DNA from 2 places in the Erwinia wuhanensis genome. Region 1 is predicted to be linked to the other one. Evidence: predicted binding sites of a transcription regulator. Region 1 holds the regulator's gene; the other holds the start of a gene.
What was found. Region 1 encodes LexA, which represses DNA repair genes until DNA is damaged. Its sites were predicted from a motif close to TNCTGTATGTACATACAGNA; they were not measured.
Positions count from the first base shown of each region.

Region 2: a site for LexA is predicted at 3,705-3,724, ahead of umuD (translesion error-prone DNA polymerase V autoproteolytic subunit). Genes of this name have one in related genera too.

Region 1 is NZ_JAUJUH010000004.1:460,323-467,977, reverse strand. Features, by position in the region: gene plsB (glycerol-3-phosphate 1-O-acyltransferase PlsB) at 18-2,447, opposite strand; gene QZH36_RS12740 (diacylglycerol kinase) at 2,576-2,950, shown strand; gene lexA (transcriptional repressor LexA) at 3,048-3,656, shown strand; gene QZH36_RS12730 (CsbD family protein) at 4,304-4,513, shown strand; gene zur (zinc uptake transcriptional repressor Zur) at 4,661-5,176, opposite strand; gene QZH36_RS12720 (conjugal transfer protein TraF) at 5,615-6,853, shown strand; gene dusA (tRNA dihydrouridine(20/20a) synthase DusA) at 6,967-7,655, shown strand, end outside.
Region 2 is NZ_JAUJUH010000001.1:55,215-62,869, reverse strand. Features, by position in the region: gene QZH36_RS00245 (aldo/keto reductase) at 277-1,362, shown strand; gene QZH36_RS00240 (ROK family protein) at 1,578-2,462, shown strand; gene QZH36_RS00235 (DUF421 domain-containing protein) at 2,684-3,376, opposite strand; gene umuD (translesion error-prone DNA polymerase V autoproteolytic subunit) at 3,742-4,176, shown strand; gene umuC (translesion error-prone DNA polymerase V subunit UmuC) at 4,160-5,422, shown strand; gene QZH36_RS00220 (MFS transporter) at 5,395-6,591, opposite strand; gene QZH36_RS00215 (LysR family transcriptional regulator) at 6,868-7,655, shown strand, end outside.

The DNA.
Region 1 (7,655 bases):
TTTTTTTTATCTCTTACCTACTCGTATGTCAGCGCGCTTTCAATGGTCATCCGCACTTCCTGGCTGATCAGATCGGCCAGCAGCTGATAGACCTTATGCGTTCTTTCATAGTGCGCATCGCCGGTATCGCTGATATAGCCTTCATCACGCAGCGTCAGCACCAGCGTCGAGAACACCGCCTTATCGAAGAATTCCGGCGCGTTGATGCCGTGCAGCACCGACAGGCGCTGCGCCATGGTGCGGCTCTCTTTCTCCAGCGTACCGCGGTTGATCGACGGATTGGCGCTGAGGATAGAAAAGGTGATGGCGTAGCGCTGTAGCGTCTCCCGCACACCGGCCGCCAGCAGCTGTAGCGTATGGAAACGGGCAGGGCTGAGGCGTAGCGTTTGCGTCTGCTCGTCGGCGGTCAACAAACCCTGACGCGCCATTTCGCTGACCAGCGGATCCAGCACGCCCGGCAGCTCGTCTTTTTCCCAGTGCAGGAACAGCTCGCTTTTCAGCATAGGATAGATCACGCTGACCTGGCGCAGCAGCTCGGCGCGCGTCAGCTCCTGATGCTGCATCAAAATTACCGCAATCACCGACGGCATCACCAGCATGTGGTGAACGTTGTTGCGGTAATAGGTCATCAGCACCGCCTGCTCGCGCGGCAGCACGATGATCTCGCCGATATTATCCTGCTCGATCTCGAACTTGTTCATGCTGAGCGCATGATCCAGGAGCGCTTCCGGCGTCATGTCCGGCACGGTGGCGTCCGGCGAATAAGGCACGTTGCGCAGCAGCTGAATATAGCAGTCCAGCTGTTCCACCAGCTGCTCACGGGTTAGCGAACGCTGACGGGAAGCCAGCAGCGCGGTAACGCACAGGTTCATGGCGTTGGCCGCGCCCGCGTTATTGATCCGCACCATGACGCGCTGGGCGATATCGTTGACCGCTGGCGTCAGCCAGGCCGGACGCTGGGATTCGATCGGGTCGATAGCGTCGCGCCATTCCGGCACGTGCTTGTTCAGGTAAGCCACCAGCGGCAGCGGTTCACCGAAGTTGACGTAGCCCTGGCCCAGATTGCGCAGCTTGCGCAGCCCGCGCACCATCTGCATAAAGCCTTCTTTTTCTTTGGTCGCGCCGCGCAGCTCTTTGGCATAGGTGCCAACTTCCATGACGTGCTCGTAGCCGATGTAAATCGGCACCAGCGTAATCGGGCGGTTGCCGCCGCGCAGCATCGCCTGAATGGTCATCGACAGCGTGCCGGTTTTTGGATCGAGCAGGCGTCCGGTTCGGGAACGGCCGCCTTCCACAAAGTACTCCACGGAATAGCCACGGGTGAACAGCTCGCCCAGGTATTCGCGGAAAACGGTGGAGTAGAGCTTGTTGCCCTTAAACGTGCGGCGAATAAAGAACGCGCCCAGGCGACGGAAAATCGGGCCGGCCGGCCAGAAGTTCAGGTTGATGCCCGCAGCGATATGCGGCGGCACCAGGCCCTGGTGATAAAGCACGTAGGAGAGCAGCAGGTAATCCATATGGCTGCGGTGGCACGGCACGTAAACGATTTCATGGCCGTCCTGCGCCAGCTGACGCACGCGCTCGCCGCCGTTGACGTTGATGCCCTGATAGAGCTTGCTCCACGTCCAGCCCATGATCCTGTCGGTCAGACGGATTGCCTCGTAGGAGAAATCCGCGGCAACTTCTTCCATCAGCTCAATGGCGTTCTGCTGCGCCTTCTCATGGGAGATTTTCTTACTGCGCGCTTCGTCCTCTACGGCCTTGGCGATAGCCTTGGACTGTAAGAGCTTGTTGAACAGATCCTGACGCACAGGCAGACGCGGGCCGACTGCGGCAAGGCGCTGACGGGCAAAGTGCATTCTGGCCACGCGCGCCAGCTTCTGGGCGATGGTTTTATCGGTGCCGTGCTCGGTTGCCATACGGCGCAGCGACACCATCGGCGAGAAACGCACAAAGCTGTCGCGGCCCAGCCACAGGACGGCGATAAATTTCTGAATGCCGTTCAGCACGCGCAGATGCGGCTGGCTTTCGCCCTGAACTTCACGCCCCGGCGCCCGACCAAACATAATCGAGACGGGCACCATCTGCACGTCCAGCAGCGGGTTGCTGCGATGGAGATCCAGATAGTCGTGAAACGTCTTTACGGATTCCGGATTGGCCGCGTAATAAGGAAATACGCGCGGGCCATCATGAATAAAGACGTAGCGGGGCAGCAGCGTGCCGTCGATCTCCAGCGGGTCTAAAGGATCGGGCAGATCCTCTTTGCGACACTGCTCACGCAGCGCCAGCAAATCGGCCTTTGAATCGTATGGCAGCACATACATAATAGGACGCGACGTATCCAGCCCCAGCTCAACGACCGGCTCGGCAGGGATCGCTTTACTTTTTACCAGCATTTTTACCGGTAAATTCAATAATTTGTAATATAAGTTACGCCAACCTGACATAGACAACATAAAGCCTCTTGTTAGCAAAGCGCCGCAAGCATACCAGAATCCTTGCATGAGATCTGTGGTGTTGCAAAATGTGCGCTACCCTGACATTGACGCTAAACAGAACAAAGGGTTCCCTGATTATGGCAAATAACGCCTCGGGTTTAACGCGGATCATTAAAGCTGCGGGGTATTCCTGGAAAGGATTACGGGCGGCCTGGCAACACGAGGCGGCTTTCCGCCAGGAAGTGGTTGCGGCGGTAGTGGCGATTATTATCGCCTGCTGGCTGGACGTGACGCCTTTGGCCAGAGTCATGCTGATTGGCTCCGTCGCGCTGGTGGTGATTGTGGAAATCCTCAACAGCGCGATAGAAGCCGTGGTCGACAGGCTGGGCAATGAGTTCCACGAGCTTTCCGGGCGCGCCAAAGATATGGGCTCAGCTGCCGTGCTGTTAGCTATTCTGTTAGCGGTTTTTGTCTGGCTGACGATTCTGCTTTCTCACCAGCCGCCGGGCTAAATAGCTATCACCATGGTTTTTTATCCGGCTTGAGGTTTTCATTGACGAAATACCTGTATATACTCACAGTCGACTGTATAAACAACCAGGGGGCGGGATGAAAGCACTAACGGCAAGGCAGCAGCAGGTCTATGACCTGATTCGCCAGCATATTAACCAGACCGGCATGCCGCCGACGCGGGCAGAGATTGCCGCTCAGCTCGGCTTCCGCTCCCCGAATGCGGCTGAAGAACACCTGAAGGCGCTGGCGCGTAAAGGCGTTATCGAGATCGTTTCCGGCGCATCACGCGGTATCCGCCTGATGATGGAAGAAGTCGATGGCCTGCCGCTGATTGGCCGCGTGGCGGCAGGCGAACCGCTGCTGGCGGAACAGCATATCGAAGGCCATTACCAGGTCGATCCCGATCTGTTTAAGCCGGGCGCGGATTTCCTGCTGCGCGTTAGCGGCATGTCGATGAAGGATATCGGCATTATGGATGGCGACCTGCTGGCGGTTCATAAAACCCAGGACGTGCGCAATGGCCAGGTCGTGGTAGCGCGTATTGATGATGAAGTCACCGTCAAGCGCCTGAAAAAGCAGGGCAACATTGTGCAGCTGCTGCCGGAAAACAGCGAGTTCCAGCCGATTGTGGTGGATCTGCGTGAGCATACCTTCTCTATCGAAGGGCTTGCCGTCGGCGTGATCCGCAACGGTAGCTGGCTGTAATAGCCAGACGCCGTGCCGCCTCTGCGTCGTTGCGATGACGCAGAGGCTTGCTTCTACCGGCGGGCGTATCGCCTACGGCTTTTATTTCGCACCTCTCATATTGTCTGAATCCTTCTGCTGTATGCCCCTGCCATATTGTCTGACCGCACCTACGGTTGTTGTCTGCCCCTGCCATATTGTCTGACCGTGCCTGAATGTCTCCTGTGGAGCGCAAGCCATCGTAGTTCTGTCCGACATATATCGATGCCCGCTCCTGTTCGTATTTAGCGTTTATTGTCTTTTCGTATCCCACGCTGATATTTACTGCCTGTTGGTATTCCGCATTGGCGTTATTGTGTGTTGGCATTCCGTATGGGCGGTTACTCTCTGTTGGCATCCGTCGCTTCCCGCTCCCTTCGATCGAACCGGCAAAATCGCCTCAGCGCTTCTGTTCTCCCGCTTCTTAAGTATCCGAGCCCGCGCGATTTTTGCTGCCCGGCCCGTGCCGCTTCGCTTTTTTTTAGAAAAATACGCCGCCTCGCCGTGCAAACCTGCCATCTTCTACTACAATTATCTGTACGTTAAGCATTTGGGCAGCGTTTTATGTTGCTGTCAGTGGTTTTGCTGTAACGATAAGCTGTTATCACCTAAGGTTAAGGAGAAACAAGATGAATAAAGACGAAGCCGGCGGTAACTGGAAACAGTTAAAAGGTAAATTTAAAGAAAAATGGGGCAAGCTGACCGATGACGACATGACCGTCGTAGAAGGTAAACGCGATCAGCTGGTCGGTAAAATTCAGGAACGTTATGGCTACACCAAAGACCAGGCTGAGAAAGAGCTGGGCGACTGGGAAACCAGCAACAACCACCGTTTCTGATAAGATAGCCCCCGGAAAGGCTGACTGGCACTGCCAGGGCCGATTCTCCGGATAGCCTTCTAAAGCAAGGGCAGCGCTTCTGGCGCTGCCCTTGTTGTTTTGTCTGGCGCGATCCCGCCGCTTAAATTATTCTGATGGTTGACCGTTTCAACGACCGCGCTTTTTTGTCCCAAGCGTATGATCGTGCTGGCACGCATCCTGATGCTGGCAGGCTTCCACCTCAACGCAGCTTTGGCACAATCCGTGCGCTTCAATCACGCTGTTGGTCAGCGCAAAGCCCGCTGCCCGCGACAGGGACTTCAGAATATCCTGCACGCCTTCCGCATGTTGCTCCGCTACGCCGCCGCAGCGGTCGCAGATCAGCATCGCCGAGGTATGCGCAGGCTCTTCGAAATGATGGCAGACGACATAGCTGTTGGTGGACTCCACGCGATGCACGAATCCCTGCTCCAGCAGAAAGTCCAATGCCCGATAGATAGTGGGCGGTTTGGCCTGCGGTTCGCTGGCGCGCAGCAGGTCCAGCAGGTCGTACGCGCTGATCGCGCCGTGGTGCTGGCTCATCAGCCGCAGCACCTCCAGACGCTGAGGCGTCAGCCTGACGTTGCGCTGCTGACAGATAGCTTCCGCCTGCGACAGAATATTTTCAGGACTGTTAATGTTCATAGATCTCCCCAGGCTGGCTTAGCACGTTATATTATCACAGCGCCGATAAAAACGCCGCGCTTCCGGCTTCCCGCCTGAGCGTCTCCCTTCATCGCTATGCCCGCAAAAAATTTCAGTCAAATCCGAAGAGCGGAAGCTCACCTTTGTCATCAACTGCGTTGTACCATTCATTACTAAAGAAGACCGTCAATAACGGTTGCACTCTGAAATGTTTTGGCTACATTTACTTAAATATTTGTAAACCTTTCCACAGCAGACGTTGAAAACACGGCTTATTTTCAAGCCAGCTAGCAGATTAAAAGCCGTGCAATGAGCAGAAAAGCCCCGGTAATTTGACTTAGTTCAGGCTAATGACTTAGCGCCGTTCGGCCCATTATACGGACAATCACACTTGTCGCGCTTCAGGCGCTGTCTCCTTTGTTGAAGGGTTAGAAGTAAATGGTCAAAAAATTTAAGCTGAACAGATTCACCCGACCGGTTGTATTTCCCGTGCTGTTTCTGGCTCCGCTAAGCGCTCTGGCCGCTGGCAACTACTACGACGCTCGCAACGATGCGATGGGTGGCACGGGCGTAGCCTCTTCAACCTATGGCACGGCGGTGCTGGCTAACCCGGCGCTGATGACGAAAGCCCAGCCGGAAGACGATGTCAGTATTATTCTTCCGGCCGCTGGCGCGCAGCTGACGGATAAGCACAAGCTCATCGATAAAGTGGATGACCTGAGCGACAGCGTTGACCGCTATCAGGACATTGCCGAGCAGGATCCCATCAGCCTGAATTATCCACGCGTGCGGGCGGCGGCCGGCGATCTGGCGAGCCAGCTGCGCGGCATCAAGGGCAACAAAGCCTGGGCTACGGCAGGCGCGGCCGTGGCGGTGACCGTGCCGAACGAAGTGCTGCCTTTTGCCTTTGTGGCGAAAGCTTACGGTACGGCGCACGTGACGGCGAACGTCAGCCAGGGCGATATCGACTATTTGCAGCGCATTGCCGACGGCACCGATTTTCCACGGCCGGGCGCGCAGGACTCGCTGACCTCGTCAGCGCTGGGACGCGGCGCCATAGTTTATGACTACGGCGTTGCCGTGGCGCATGAGTTCAATATTGCCGGTCATCCGGTTTCGTTTGGCATCACGCCGAAGATCCAGAAGACTTATCTCTATAACTATAGCGCCTCCGTTTATAACTACGACAAGTCGGATTTCACCAAAGGGCGCTATAAAAATTCCAATACCGGTTTCAACATGGATGCCGGTGCGGCGACCGATCTGAACGATAACTGGACGCTGGGCGTCAGCGCGCAGAACCTGATTGCCCGCGATATCGATACCCGCGAAGTGAACGGCTACAAGGATACTTACCAGATCCGCCCGGTAGTGACGCCTGGCGTCTCTTATCATACCGAGCGGCTGACGGCGGCGCTGGATGTGGACGCCACGCCGACCAAACGGTTTAAAACGGTGGAAGACAGCCAGTATGCAGGCGTGGGCGCGGAGTATCGCGTACTGGACTGGCTGCAGCTGCGTGCAGGTTATCGTGCGGATATGAAGTCTAACGATACCAACGTGGTCACCGCCGGTTTTGGCGTGTCGCCGTTTAACAGGGTACATCTGGACCTGGCCGGAATGCGGGGCAATGACAATACCTGGGGCGCGGTAGCCCAGCTTAACTTCACGTTCTGATTTCTCTCAGGGGCGCATCACCGTGCGCCCTTACAGCCCGTTTAGCGATTGCGGGCAGTCATGCTATCATTGCGCACATTATCGTCATTTGTTAATCAGAGTCTTTGCGCTTTATGACCCAAAATTTACCTGCCCACCGTTTTTCCGTTGCGCCAATGCTGGACTGGACCGACCGCCACTGCCGCTACTTTCACCGTCAGCTGAGCCGTCAGGCGTTGCTTTACACCGAGATGGTCACCACCGGCGCCATTATTCATGGCAAAGGCGACTATCTGGCCTGGAACCAGCAGGAGCAGCCGGTCGCCCTGCAGCTTGGCGGTAGCGATCCGCTTGCGCTGGCGCAATGTGCCGAACTGGCGCAGGCTCGCGGCTATAACGAGATCAACCTGAACGTCGGTTGTCCTTCCGACCGCGTGCAGAACGGACGCTTCGGCGCCTGCCTGATGGGAGAAGCCGCGCTGGTGGCGGACGCGGTGAAGGCCATGCGCGATCGCGTGTCGATTCCGGTCACGGTAAAAACCCGTATCGGCATTGATGAGCAGGACAGCTATGAGTTTCTCTGCGATTTTATCCGTCAGGTATCGGAACAGGGCGGCTGCGACATGTTTATTATCCATGCGCGTAAAGCCTGGCTTTCCGGCCTCAGCCCGAAAGAGAACCGCGAGATCCCGCCGCTGGACTACGAGCGCGTTTATCAACTGAAACGTGATTTTCCGCATTTGACGCTGTCGATTAACGGCGGCATCAAGTCGCTGGCGGAAGCCAAAGCGCATTTGCAGCATGTGGATGGCGTGATGGTAGG
Region 2 (7,655 bases), on a different contig from region 1:
TAGTCCTGGGTGTTAATTACGGCCAGGGAAAAACAGAATTGCGTCCTGCCAGGCTAAATAGCTGTTTTAACCCGCCGTCTTAGCGAAATAATTATCATTAAGATTGCCATGCGAATTACGCAGCGATGATTGCTGCCGTATGGGATTTCTTATTTCGTGTTGGCCGGAATAAAACACCTGAATAATCTGCATTTGTACGAAATAGTTTCCGCGCGGCCTGGTCTGGTTTTTTGTGGTCTATGCTTGCCCTCGGGTTTTCATAGTGAGGAGAAAGCAATGAAGTACAGAAAACTGGGCCATTCCGGCCTGATGGTTTCTGAGCTGACGCTCGGGACGTTAACCTTTAACGGCCAGGCCGGCTTTGAAAAAACCGGCAACGTCGATGTTCGCCAGGCCCGCCGTTTTATTGAGATAGCGCTGGAACGAGGCGTCAATACCGTGGACACGGCCGACCTTTATTCCAAAGGCGGGGCGGAAGAAACGCTGGGCGAGGCGCTGGGTTGCAATCGTCAGCGCGTTATCCTGGCCACGAAAGCCCGCAGCCCGATGAGCGACGATCCTAACGACAGCGGCGCCACACGCTTTCATCTGATTAAGTCCTGCGAGAACAGCTTAAAGCGTCTGAAAACGGATCATATCGATCTCTATCAGATCCATAACTGGGACGGCGTGACGCCGGTGGAAGAGACGCTGCGCGCGCTGGAAGATCTGGTGAAAAGCGGCAAAATCCGCTATTTCGGCACCTCGAACTATACCGGCTGGCAGATGATGAAAACGCTGGGCTGCGCCGAGGTGAATCATCTGCTGAAGCCGGTAAGCCAGCAGATTTACTACACGCCGGAGTCGCGCGAGGCGGAGTTCGAGCTGCTGCCGATGGCGCTGGATCAGAATATCGGCACGCTAATTTGGGGGCCGATGGGCGAAGGTCTGCTGACCGGCACCGTACAGCGCAACGTGAAAACGCCAGCGACCTCCCGTCAGGGCAACGGCTGGCCGGAACCCTACGTGCACGATATGGAGCACGCTTACCGGGTTATCGACGTGCTGACCGAAGTGGGCAAAGAGCATAATGTATCGACCGCGCGGGTCTGCCTGGCCTGGCTGCTGACGCGTCCGGGCATCACGTCGCTGATTGTTGGCAACCGCACCGAACAGCATTTACAGGACAACCTGGCCGCAGCGGAGCTGACGCTGAGCGAAGCGCAGATCAAACGTATTGAGCAGGCGACGCGTCCTGCGCCGCGCTATCCGTACTGGCACCGTTTCACCAGCGGCATGGACAGACTGGATCCTGCGGAAAAAGTTTTTCTGGATGAGTATCAGCAAACGCTGGAAGAACGGAAAGATCTCGACCGTAAATAATCTTTTTGCGGCTAACGAACCCGGCTGACGGGTTCGTTTTCGCGTTTATCGTTGGCCCTTTTATATCTTGTTCACCTGCCTTTATATTCCGCCTTAATCCGTAGCCTCGCCCGTAATAAAAAACAGGCCGCCGCACTTTTGTTATCGCTGTCCGCACAACGCAACGGCGCAATTGGTCTGCGGCTATACTGATAAAAAAACAAAAGGAGAAGGATATGAAATTTGCCGTATTTGATATTGGCGGTACCTCGTTAAAAATGGGCGTTGTAACGGATAAAGGCGACATTCTGGCCAGTGATAAAGCGGATAACGAAGGATCGCGCGAGGCTATTCTGGGCGCTATCCTGGACTGGCTGGAAAAAAACCCCGGCTGCGAAGGCATTGCCGTTAGCGTGCCGGGCTATGTCGATCCGCACAACGGGTTTGTGTCGATGGGCGGCACGGTCAGGGCATTTGATGATTTCCACCTGAGTAAATGGCTGACGGAAAAAACCTCCCTGCCCGCCACCGTGGAAAACGACGCGCACTGCGCCCTGCTGGCCGAACGCTGGCTGGGTAAAGCACGCAATATGTCCGATTTTTTGATGATCACCATCGGCACCGGGCTGGGCGGCGCGGCCTTCTGCAACGACGCGCTGGTACGAGGCAAGCAGGATCGCGCCGGCGAGTTCGGCTGCCTGCTGGTGGCGCGTCCCGCTGGCGGCAGCGTCAGCCACTATACGATGGGCGACAACTGTACGATGACCGCGCTGCGCAAAAGCTATGCGCTGCACAGCGGGCGTGATGTGGACGAGGTCAGCGGCAAAGACGTTTTTTCCGGCTGGGATAATAAAGAGCCGGTCGCCACCAGGCTGGTCACCACCTTTTATCAGGATCTGTGCGCCGGCATTTATAACCTGGCGAACGTATTCGATCCCGAATGCATTTTTCTGGGCGGCGGCATCACCGAGCGCGAGGATTTTCTGGAGGAGGTGAAGTTTCATCTGGCCTGGTTCGGCAAAACCATCCCGGTGGATACGGCCACCTTCGGCAACGATTCCGGGATGTTAGGCGCGGCCTGGCACTTCCTGCAAAGTAACCAGCGCGATACCCACGGCTGACAGGCGTATCAGCGCGCACGGGCGCCATTGGCAAGGCTAAGCCCAGCAACATCGCTGGCGCGCTTGTCAGGCAATCCACAGGCGCCAACGGCAAGGCTAAGCCCAGCAACATCGCTGACGCGCTTGTCAGGCGGCCCGCGGGCGCCATTGGCAAGGCTATACCAATAACCCTGTCAGCACTCGTTGGGCAGCCTGCCGTTATGCTGGCTACGCCAGCCTCGCTAGCGCGCTCGTTGGGTGGTCAGCGCCAGCGACCAGAGATTGCGCTGGCAGCGGGGGCAACTCAGCTGCTGCTGCGCCTGTAGCCGCTGCGTTTCTCCGCAATGGTTGCAGGCGTAGAGGCCATCTGCGGGCACGCAGGTATAATCCTGCCGATGTTGAGGCGGCAACACGGAAAGGCCCGGCCGCACTTCTTCGCGATCGTAGTAATAGGCGCTGATATCGCCGTCCAGCTCGATCAGCGCCAGCCGGATCTGACCCAGATGCTCCACGCCCTCCTGCCGCAGCTCCATAAAGAATTCGTCCTCAGAAATGTTCAGCCCGTCCAGGCTGTCCAGCACATACAGGCCGTCCTGAATCAGTGTGATCACTTCGCCCTCCACCCATCGGGCGACCCGTGAGCTGCGTGCGGTCAGAAAAGTCGTAAAACGATAAAGTACCAGCAGCACCAGGAAGACCATCGCGACCGGCAGCACAGGCACATCATCATAAAAAGTGACGTCTCCTGAGGCCGATCCCAACGTCAGGATAATCACCAGCTCAAACAGCGACAGCTGGCGAATGCCGCGCCTGCCGGAAACTTTCAGAAAGAGAAAAACAACGATGTAGGCGAAGAGTACCCGAACCGCGACCTCGCCTAAAAAAGTAATGGAAAGATCGTTCAAGAAAAAGCGGTGCCAGTCGAAAGAAAACATAAGCGTGCGTGATTATCCCAAAGAAAAAAATGATAAGGCGTCAGTGGAAAAGTTGATATTTTATGACATTTTCCTGCGCAGAAAGCCATTATTAAGATGCATAAAACGAGGCTGGTGGCCCTGCGTCCACGCTGTATTTTACTTAGCGCAAAAAAGAAATAAGCGGCTCTTATCCTTCTGCTCCGGCGCAACTATTATTCCCGCTGCAGTATAAGCTGCTTTATTAACCGGGGACGCACCTTTAAGAAAAAGCGAATAAATTCCTGTTATTACAATCTGTTGCCGGAAAGTTCCGATCAATGCCTTGCCTGCCGCCCGCATTCAGCGATACTGTATATAAACACAGTTAAACCGGAATAAGCATTATGCAGCCGATTTCCCCTGCTGAAATTATGGAAGATCTTTTTTTACCGCTGTTTATTGAGCGCGTACCCTGCGGCTTTCCCAGTCCGGCCCAGGATTATATTGAGGACCGTCTGGATTTGAATAAGCTGGTGCTGCGTCATCCCAGCGCCACCTATTTTATCAAAGTAAGCGGCGACTCGATGATTGAGGCCGGGATCGGCCATGACGATCTGCTGGTGGTGGATCGTTCGCTGACCGCAGAGCATGGCGATATCGTGGTAGCGGCCGTGGCCGGTGAATTTACCGTTAAAGAGCTACGCCTCCGCCCTTTTTTACAGCTGATGCCGCGCAATCGTCACTATTCTCCGATTACGTTTCACGATGCGGAAGAGCTGGAAATTTTTGGCGTGGTCACTTTTATTCTGAAATCCACCAAAAATGTTCGCGCTGGTTGACGTCAACAGCTTTTATACCTCCTGCGAAACGGTGTTCCGTCCCGATTTGCGCGGCAGGCCGGTGGTGGTCGTTTCCAACAACGACGGCTGTATTATTTCCCGATCGGCCGAGGCAAAAGCGCTGGGCATTAAAATGGGCGAACCTTATTTTAAAATTAAACAGGATCTCCAGCGTCAGCAGGTGCAGGTTTTCAGCTCAAACTATGCGCTGTATGCCGATCTCAGCCATCGGGTGATGACCCTGCTTGGCGAGCTGGCGCCTGCGAGCGAAATTTATTCTATTGACGAGGCTTTTCTGGATCTGACCGGCGTCAGCAACTGTCTCTCGCTGGAGGATTTTGGCCGCGACATCCGGCAGCAGGTGCTGAAAGCTACCGGCCTGACGGTCGGCGTCGGCATCGCGCCAACCAAAACGCTGGCCAAGCTTGCTAACTATGCGGCGAAGAAGTGGAGCAAAACCGGCGGCGTGGTCGATCTCTCCGATCCGGCGCGCCAGAGCAGGCTGCTGCCGCTGGTGCCGGTTGAAGAAGTCTGGGGCATTGGCCGTCGCGTCGGCAAGCGTTTGCAGCTGATGGGCATTAAAAACGCGCTGGATCTGGCCGACAGTCCCGTCCCCACCCTCCGCAAGCACTTCAGCGTGGTGATGGAGAGAACGGTGCGCGAGCTGCGCGGCGAATCCTGCCTGGCGTTAGAGGAAATGGCACCCGCTAAACAGCAGATCGTCTGTAGCCGCTCTTTCGGGCATCGCGTCACCGACTATCAGGATATGCATCAGGCGATCTGCGCCTGGGCCGAACGCGCGGCGGAAAAGCTGCGCGGCGAGAAACAATATTGCCGCTTTATCAGCGTTTTTATCCGCACCAGCCCGCACGACGACAACGGCACCGGCTACAACAACCAGGCCTCCGGCAGGCTGCTGCTGCCCTCGAACGATACGCGCGATATTATTCGGGTGTCGACCGAGGCGCTGGACCGTATCTGGCGCGAAGGCGAACGCTATATCAAAGCGGGCGTGATGCTGAGCGATTTTTACAGCGAAGGCGTGGCGCAGCTGGATCTGTTTGCCGAAACGCAGCCGAAGGCCAACAGCGCGGCGTTAATGACCGCCATTGATACGCTGAACCGCTCCGGCAAGGGGAAAGTCTGGTTTGCCGGCCAGGGCATTGAGAAAAGCTGGTCGATGAAGCGGGAGATGCTCTCTCCCGCCTGGACCACGCGCTACAGCGATTTGCCGACGGCGAAGTAAACCGAGCGACGGGCCAGCCCGGCAAACAGCGCCGACAGCACCAGCAGCGCCAGGCCGAAGGCGAACGGACTCCACCAGCCGGCCGCGTCAAACAGCAGGCCGCCCAGCCCCGCGCCAAGCGTGATCGCCATCTGGATCACCGCCACCATCAGGCCGCCGCCCGCTTCGGCATCGTCGGGCAGCGCGCGGCTTAGCCACAGCCCCCACGCCACCGGCGCAGGCGTCGCTACCAGCCCCCAAAGCGCCAGCAGCACGCCGGTCAGCAGCAGAGAATGCCCCAGCGCGATCAGCAAGGCGGCCAGCAGCGCCATGCCGAGCGGAATGGCGATCAGATAAGCGTAGAGGCGGCGCTCAAGCAGCGTACCGATAAGCCAGGTGCCGATGAGTCCCGCCCCGCCCAGCAACAGCAGCAGCAAAGAGAGCTGGTTGACGTTGGCGCCGGTGACGGTTTCCATAAACGGGCGCAGATAGGTAAAAATGCCAAACTGTCCCATAAACAGAAACATAATGCCCGCCATGCCCAGCGCCACGGGCGGCCGAACAAGCAGGCGCAGCGGGTTGGCGGCTTTGTTGCGGCCGTTGCCGGGCAATGATGGAATGCTGCGCCATTGCCAGATAAAGGCGATAACGGCCAGCGGCACCACCATAAAGAACGCCCCGCGCCAGCCAATATACTGCCCAAGAAAACTGCCCAACGGCGCGGCGACGGTAGCGGCCAGCGCGTTACCGCCGTTGATCAGCGCCAGGCCCTTCGCTACCGCGTGAGCAGGCACAAGGCGCATCACCGTCGCCGTCGACATCGACCAGAAGCCGCCAATGGCGATCCCCAACAGCGCCCTGCCGACCATAAACATCAGGCCATTGGTCGAAAAGGTTACCGTCAGCCCGGAAAGCGTCAGCAGCAGCGTAAAGGCGATCAGCACTTTTTTACGATCGAAACGCCCGGTCAGCGGCGTGTTAAGCAGGCTGGTGAGCACGGCAAAAAAACCGCTGACGGAAATTGCCTGTCCGGCATGGCCCTGACTGATCCCTAACCCCTGCGCGATGGGCGTCAGCAGGCTGACCGGCATAAATTCTGAGGCGATCAGCACCACTACGCCAAGCGCCATCGAAAAGACGGCGCCCCAGGCAGGGTGATGACGAGATTGTTCCGCTACAGCACTATTCATGAACGATTCCGATATTATTAACACTTGCGCTATTTTGCACGCTGGCCGGGTTAATGATTAGACGGGCGTAATCGCATGTAATTGTGAATTTTTTGCATCAATCAACGAACGCAAAGCCTCAGAGCCCCGTGAGCACGCATAAAGAGCGGCACTGCAGGGCTTTGGAGTTTTGTGCGCCGCAGGCAGGCGAAGCGGTAAAAGAGATAGAGTAATGCGATCGGATGGGGTAATTTTTACGCGCTTGTGAAATTTAATCAGCAATTCTGCGTGGATACTATGAACGATATCGTGGCCTTTCTGGCCGTTGCCCGGGCGCAAAGCTTTACCAAAGCCGCCGCCGGTCTTGGCGTCAGCCCTTCGGCGCTGAGCCATACCATTCGCAATCTGGAAGAACGGCTGGGCGTGCGCCTGCTGGCGCGCACCACGCGCAACGTTGCGCCTACCGAAGCCGGCGAGCGTCTGTTGCAGTCGGTTGGGCCGCTTTTCGATCAGATTAACAGCGAAATTGACAGCATTGGCGAGCTGCGCCATACGCCTGCCGGTAATATTCGCATCACCTGCTCAGACGACGCGGCGGAAAATTTGCTGCGGCCGATACTGCCCGCGTTTTTCAACACCTATCCTGATATCAGCGTAGAGATCTGCATTGATTACGGCTTTACCAATATTGTCAGCGAGCGTTTTGATGCCGGTATTCGTTTAGGCGAATCGATCAGCCGGGATATGATCGCCGTGCGCCTCGGGCCGGACTGGCGTCTGTCCGTGGTCGGCGCGCCGGACTATTTCCGCCGCAATCCACACCCTGTCGTTCCGCAGGATCTGACCGCCCATCGCTGTATTAATATCCGGCATTCGGTCGGCGGCAGTATTTACGCCTGGGAATTTGAAAAAGACGGGAAAAAACTGAATATCAAGGCCAACGGCCCGCTGTTGTGCAACAGCAATATTCATATCCTGAACGGCGCGCTGGACGGTATCGGCCTGGCCTGCATCCCGGATTTTATGGCGAAACCCCATATTGAGGCGGGTCGGCTGGTAGAGGTACTGGCGGACTGGTGCCCGAC